Regions from separate parts of the Novilysobacter viscosus genome, predicted to be linked through region 2. Evidence: predicted binding sites of a transcription regulator. Region 2 holds the regulator's gene; the other holds the start of a gene.
What was found. Region 2 encodes FliA, which starts transcription of late flagellar genes. Its sites were predicted from a motif close to TAAAGTTTNNCNNNCNNNGGCCGATAA; they were not measured.

Region 1: the regulator FliA is predicted to act here: its motif matches at 2,154-2,180, upstream of ACJQWL_RS02865 (GGDEF domain-containing protein).

The regions. Positions count from the first base shown of each region.
Region 1 covers NZ_JBJMAV010000001.1:610,296-613,658, forward strand. Annotated here, with positions in the region: gene ACJQWL_RS02845 (zinc-dependent alcohol dehydrogenase family protein) at 1-276, opposite strand, end outside; gene ACJQWL_RS02850 (trimeric intracellular cation channel family protein) at 459-1,076, shown strand; gene ACJQWL_RS02855 (hypothetical protein) at 1,107-1,313, opposite strand; gene ACJQWL_RS02860 (hypothetical protein) at 1,431-1,964, opposite strand; gene ACJQWL_RS02865 (GGDEF domain-containing protein) at 2,230-3,339, shown strand; gene ACJQWL_RS02870 (DUF3228 family protein) at 3,355-3,363, opposite strand, start outside.
Region 2 covers NZ_JBJMAV010000002.1:351,623-354,985, reverse strand. Annotated here, with positions in the region: gene ACJQWL_RS05335 (chemotaxis protein CheA) at 1-491, opposite strand, end outside; gene ACJQWL_RS05330 (protein phosphatase CheZ) at 493-1,110, opposite strand; gene cheY (chemotaxis response regulator CheY) at 1,107-1,499, opposite strand; gene ACJQWL_RS05320 (RNA polymerase sigma factor FliA) at 1,590-2,336, opposite strand; gene ACJQWL_RS05315 (MinD/ParA family protein) at 2,333-3,175, opposite strand; gene flhF (flagellar biosynthesis GTPase FlhF) at 3,228-3,363, opposite strand, start outside.

The sequences.
Region 1 (3,363 bases), on a different contig from region 2:
CACCCGCTGTCCCACCCGGGGCGCACCGGCGCCGGCCGCGGCCTCGACAACGCGCCCGACGCCCTCGTTGCCGCCCACGGCCGGCAGCGGCGGCAACCGGCCGTAGTCACCGGTGATCGTCATCAGGTCGGACGGGTTGATCGGCGCTGCCAGTACTTCCACCCGCACCTCGCCCGCCTGCAAAGCGGGCGGGTCGAATGACTCGAGCTCCACCACCTCGTGCGGCGTGGGGCCCCGGCGGGCGTAGCGGGCGCGGCGGTAGGCGGGCGTGGTCATGGCAGTCGGGCGGGTTGGGAACGGCCCTGCAACATACGCACCGGGCCGTTAAGCAGCCGGAAGATACGCGCGCCAATCCCCCTCCGGGCGTTGCGGTTGCCGGCTGGCGGCGGGGACGGCTCCGGCTCGGGCTCCGGTTACGATGACGCGCCGCCTGTCCGGCCCCGCCCTGCCCCCACGCCATGACCTTCGGTTTCGTCACCGCCATCGACTTCATCGGTACGTTCGCGTTCGCCGTCAGCGGCGCGACCGCGGGCGTGCGCAAGGGGCTGGACCTGTTCGGCGTGCTGGTGATCGCGTTTGCCGCGGCCACCGCGGGGGGCCTGGCCCGCGACGCGCTGCTGGGCGCGACGCCGCCGGTGGCACTGGTCGACTGGCGCTACCTCGCCCTGTCCACCGTTGCGGGTGTAGTGACGTTCTATCGCTACGAAACCATCGAGCGGTTCCGCAACCCGTTGCAGGTGTCAGACGCCATCGGCCTGGGCCTGTTCGCGGTGATCGGCGCCAGCAAGGCCCTGGACCACGGCGTGGGACCGGTGGGTGCGGTGATGCTCGGCATCCTCACCGGCATCGGCGGCGGCATCGTGCGCGACCTGCTGGTGATGCAGGTCCCTGGCGTGCTGCAACGCGAGCTCTACGCGATTGCCGCACTGCTGGGCGCACTGGTGGTGGTCGCCGGCGACGCCATGGGGCTGCCCACCACGCCCGTCGCGGTCGTGGGTGCGGTGGCGTGCTTCGCCCTGCGGTTCATGGCCATGCGCCATGGCTGGCAGCTGCCGGCAGCTACGCCTCGAACGTAATCACGTAACACGAAAACCCGGGCCGCGGCTTCACCCGCCTGCCAGCCCACCCCCGACGCGGCCGGGCAGCGCGCCGTCGTCCTCCACCGCATCGGGGTCTTCGAGATCGCCGACTTCGCGCTCCAGTCCCGCCCTTGGATTGGCGTCGCCGTCCGGAGCCGAGGGCAATGCCGTGCGACTGTCCCGGGCGCTGGTGGCGCCGGCCTTGGTGCTGTCCCGCTCCTGCTTGCCTGCCATGGTGCCGTCCTCTCAAGGTGGCGGGCCAGCGTAGGCGACGCGGGGTCAAGCCCGCGGGAAGACAGCCGCTGGGACGGCCCTGCGCCCCGGCTCGACTAGGGCTCGACTACGGCTCGACTACAGGGTGGTCGTGACCTCACCGCCACGTGCGCGCAGCAGGTCGGCCGCCTGCTGGCGCTGCTCCATCGAGAACGCGTGCACGACCACCGTCGTATCGCCCGCGGCCATGGCGTCCCGGGTCGCCTCGACGTAGCGGTCGTGGTCCGGGCGCAGCGACACCAGGCCGCCCAGCAGCAGCCCCCCCAGCGTGCCGAAGAACAGCATCACCAATGCCGCGGCGATGGGCGAATTGACAATGAAGGGCACTCCCTTCGCGTGCAGCACGGCGAACCCGAGCAGGCCGACCACCGCGCCGGCGATGCCCAGCTTGACGTGGGCCACCACTATCGTCCGCCAGATGCCCCGGCTTTCGGGCTCGAGCTTGCGGCCCGGATGGGGTTCGTCCGGCGTGACCACCTGCACCTGCGCCGAGCCCAGCGACAAGGCGGACGTGACGGCATCGGCCGCCTGCCGGGCAAGGGACTCACTGGCGAACACGGCGGCGACCTTGCTGTTGGACAATTCACCGGTGATGGAGGACGTTTCCGACACGGCAGGCTCCTGGGATGCGCGCGGGGGAAAGCCTCGCGCAGCGCCGGTCTCGGGCGCGTGATCGGCGCCGGTCCCGCCGCGGAGAGCGAGCACCCATGCGGCCCCCACGTCGTCCCCGGAGCGCTTGCCGCGGGCTTGGCAACGCTTCCGCCGCCCTGGACTCATCGCTCCGTGGCGCCGCCCGTACGCTCCAGATTCACGCAAGACCGCCGATAACACGGGCGAGGCAGCGTCCTGCTGCCGCTGTCGAGGGCATGGAGCTTCAATGCGAGTGTTGGCCAACGTGATCGACGTCCTGGGGAGCCGAGACCCCAGGCGCCGCCTTCGCCTGGTCCAGTGGCTGATCGCGAGCCTCGTCTACCTGGGCGCGGCGGCACTGCTGGTTACCGGCGTGGGCCAGGGCTGGATGAACACCTCGGCGCTGAACCTTTGGCTGGGTTTCGTCGGCGCCGTACTGGCGATCGGTTACGTGGCCCTGCGCAGCGGATGGACCGAGCGCTTCCGCGACCCGTCCATCACCGTCTGGCAGCTTTCGATGGGCGTGCTGGCGGTGAACTGGGGCTACCTGATCTGCGGGCCGATGCGGACCTCGGCGCTGTTCCCGATCATGGTCGTCTTCGCCTTCGGCGCGTTCACCCTGCGCTGGAGGCAGATCGCCTTCCTGACGGTGCTGGCCGTCTCCAGCCTGGTCGCGGCGGTGGTGGTACGAACCCTCTACCCGCACTGGGTGCCGGCGCAGGGCGACGTGGCGCCGATCCGCGTGGACATCAACAACATATTGATGCTGATCGTGGTCTTGCCCGCGCTGGCAGTCATCGCCGCCCGGCTGTCCAGCCTGCGACAGAAGCTGCGTGACCAGCGCGAAGCCCTGGCCCGGGCGCTGTCCGAGGTGGAGCGCCTGGCCATCAGCGACGAATTGACCGGCATCGCCAACCGGCGGTCGATGCAGGCGATGCTGGAGCGCAGCGTCGCGCTTTCCACGCGGCAGGTCATGCCATTCAGCATTGCCATCCTCGACATCGACCACTTCAAGGCGGTCAACGACACCCTTGGGCACGCCGCCGGCGACGAGGTACTCAAGGCGTTCGCCCGCCTGTCAGGCTCGCAGCTGCGCGATACCGACGCGCTCGGCCGCTGGGGCGGCGAGGAGTTCCTGCTGGTCATGCCCGGCGGCACCGACGGTGTCTGCCGGGTGCTGGAAAGGATCCGTGAGTCGGTACGCGCAGGGTGCCTGGACGGCCGTTCGATCACCTTCTCGGCCGGCGTCGCCCGGCACCGGGCCGAGGAAACCCCCGACGCATTGCTGGCCCGCGCGGACGTGGCGCTTTACCAGGCCAAGCGCACCGGACGAGACCGTACCGTCGTGGCCGACTGAAACCGGGTGCGCCCTTTACCCCCG
Region 2 (3,363 bases):
CCGGGCACGGTGCCCTTGCCGTGCAGGCTGTCGAGCAGCGCGTCGAAATCCAGGTCGGCCAGGTCGTCGTCGGTGATGTGGGCCAGCAGGTCGGGCGTGGCCGCGGCGGGCGCGCGCTCCATCCGCAGGCTGGCCAGCAGGATGTCCGGCACCGGCGCGGGCTCGGTGCCGGCGGCGACGCAATCGAGCATGTCCATCAGCAGGTCGACCGACTGCTGCGCGCCGTCGAAGGTGTCCGGGTCCAGCGGCAGCGTGCCGCTGCGCGCGGCGTCGAAACGGTCCTCCACTGCGTGGCACAGCACCACCATCGGCTGGATGTCGAGGAAGCCGGCGCCGCCCTTGATGGTGTGGAACCCGCGGAACACGGCGTTGAGGCCGTCGCGGTCGTCCGGCGCGTGCTCGAGCGTGACCATCTGCTCGCCCAGCTGGTCGAGGATCTCGCGGGCCTCGACCAGGAAGTCGGCGCAGATGTCGTTGTCGAGCCCGCCCATCTCAGATGCCCAGCGAAGACAGCAGCTGGTTGGCGTCGTCCTGGGTCGCCGGCGCCTCGTCCAGCCCGGCCACGGACGGCCCGTTGCCGCGGTTGGACAGCTGCAGCGGCGCCGCGCCGTCGGTGACGTCGCCCAGGCCGGCGTGCACCGCGCGCACCAGTTCGACCACGCGCAGGATGATCTGCCCGGTGAGGTCCTGGTAGCCCTGCGCGGCGGTCATCTCGCTGAGCCGGCTGCGGATGCCGGCCACGACCCCGGCGGATGCGTCGTCGCCGGCCGGCAGCGTGGACAGCAGCTGGCCGCACTCCTGGATCAGGTCCAGCGTGTGCATGCTGGCGTTCTCGGTCAGCGTGACCACGTGCTCCAGCCGCGAGCACGCATCGGGCAACGATGCTCCCGACCCGCCGGTGCCTTCGCCCAGTGCCGATTCCAGTTCGCGCGCGAGCCGGGTCAGGCCCTGCACGAACGGCTGCGTGCGCCACTCGATCAGCGCATCGACATGCTCGCGCCAGCCGTCGGCGTCGTCGTGCTCCATCGCCCACAGCGCCTGGTGCAGGCGCCGGGTGATGTCGTTCCGGTCGGTGGGGACGCCGGAGACGGCCGCGGCGTCCGCATTCACGCCGCGGTCTCCAGCCGCTCGAAGATCTTCTCGAGCTTGTCGCTGAGCGTGCCGGCGGTGAACGGCTTGATGACGTAGCCGCTGACGCCCGCCTGCGCGGCCTCGATGATCTGCTCGCGCTTGGCCTCGGCGGTCACCATCAGCACCGGGACTTTCGACAGGCCGGCATCGGAGCGGATCGCCTTGAGCAGGTCGATGCCGGGCATGCCGGGCATGTTCCAGTCGGTGATCACCAGGTCGAACGGGCCCTTGCGCAGCTCCACCAGTGCGGTGGTGCCGTCGTCGGCTTCGGTGGTGTTGAAGAATCCAAGGTCGTTGAGCAGGTTCTTGACGATGCGGCGCATGGTCGAGAAGTCGTCGACGATGAGGATGCGGATGTTCTTGTCCATACGGGGCTCGGGGGTGTTCCTGAAGGACCTATCGGCCGCGGGAGGGGTTTCTTGATCCCTGGACCTCCCTTTCCGGGAGGGGCGAAACGGTTACTCGTCGTTGTCGGCCTCGCCCTTCCACTCGCCCAGGCGGGCGCGCAGGCGCAACATGGCCTGGCCATGGATCTGGCAGACGCGCGACTCGCTGATCGACAGCACCGCGCCGATCTCGCGCAGGTTCAGCTCCTGCTCGTAGTACAGCGACAGCACCAGTTGCTCGCGCTCGGGCAGGTCGCCGATGGCGCCGCCCAGGGCGTGGCGGAAGGCGTCGTGCTCGAACTCGCGCGCCGGGGTGGCGCCGCTGCGCGAGGCCAGGCGCGGTTCGCCGTCGTGTTCCTCGGCATGCGAGTCCAGGCTGATCAGCTGCCCGCGTGCGGCGTCCTCGAGCATGCGGTGGTATTCGTCCAGCGACACGCCCAGCGCGCTGGCGACTTCCTGCGCGGTGGCGGCACGGCCGGTGGCCTGCTCGACCTCGCGGGTCGCCGAGACCACGTCGCGGTAGCGGCGGTGGACCGAGCGCGGCACCCAGTCGCCGCGGCGGATCTCGTCGATCATCGCGCCGCGGATGCGGATCGAGGCATAGGTCTCGAACGCCGCGCCCTGGTCGGCCTGGAAATTGCGGGCCGCGTCGATCAGGCCCAGCATCCCGGCCTGGATCAGGTCATCGACCTCGACGCTGGACGGCAGGCGCGCGGCCAGGTGGTGGGCGATGCGCCGGACCAGTTCGCCGTGGCGCTCGACGATGTCGTCGGCCCCGCCGTTCTGGTGGGCGCGGTAGGTGGCGGCGGCGGTGCTCATGCGGTGGCACTCCGTGGTTGCGGCGACACCAGCCGCTCGATGAAGAATTCGACGTGCCCGCGCGGGCCCTGCGGCGACTGCCACTGGCCGGCGCGACGCGCGATGTCGCGGAAGGCCACCGACGAGGGTGCCGACGGGAACGCCTCGACCACCGCTTCCTGGCGCTGGATGGAGCGGCGCAGCCATTCATCGCGCGGGATCGCGCCCAGGTAGCCCAGGGTCACGTCGAGGAACCGGGCGCTGACGCGCTCGAGCTTCTCGAACAGCTGCCTGCCCTCGGCCGGGTGCTGCACCTGGTTGGCCAGTACCTGCACGCGGTTCACCCCGCGCTCGCGGTTGAGCACCTTGATCAGCGCGTAGGCGTCGGTGACCGAGGCCGGCTCGTCGCAGACCACCACGATCACGTCCTGGGCGGCCTGGCAGAAGGTCAGCACGCCATCGGCGATGCCGGCGGCGTTGTCGACCACCATGGTGTCGATCGGCAGGTCCAGCTCGCTGAAGGCATGCACCAGCCCGACGTGCTGCTGCGGGGTGAGTTCGGTCATGTGCCGCTTGCCGCTGGCGGCGGGCACCACCCACAGCCCGCGCGGGCCTTCGATCACCGTGTCGCGCAGGTCACAGCGGCCGGCGAAGACGTCGGCCAGGGTGAAGCGCGGCGACAGCCCGAGCATCACGTCGACGTTGGCCAGCCCCAGGTCGGTGTCCAGCAGCAGCGTGCGCTGGCCGGCGTTGAGCAGGGCCATGGCCAGGTTGACCGAGACGCTGGTCTTGCCGACGCCGCCCTTGCCACTGGCGACGGCGATCACGCGGACGGGGGCGGTGGCGGTGGGCGGGGTCATGGGGATCACGTTGTGGGGGTGGGCGGCGGGACCGGCAGGCAGGGCGTTGGGGTCAGGCGGTTGCATGACGGTCCTCGGTGAGCAGGGGGTTGTTGGCGGCGCGCCGCAGGTGCTCCAGCTGCAGCACCAGGCGCGAGGCGTCGGCGGCATCCAGCGCGGTGGGGACGTGCTGGCCGTCGGTGGTGTAG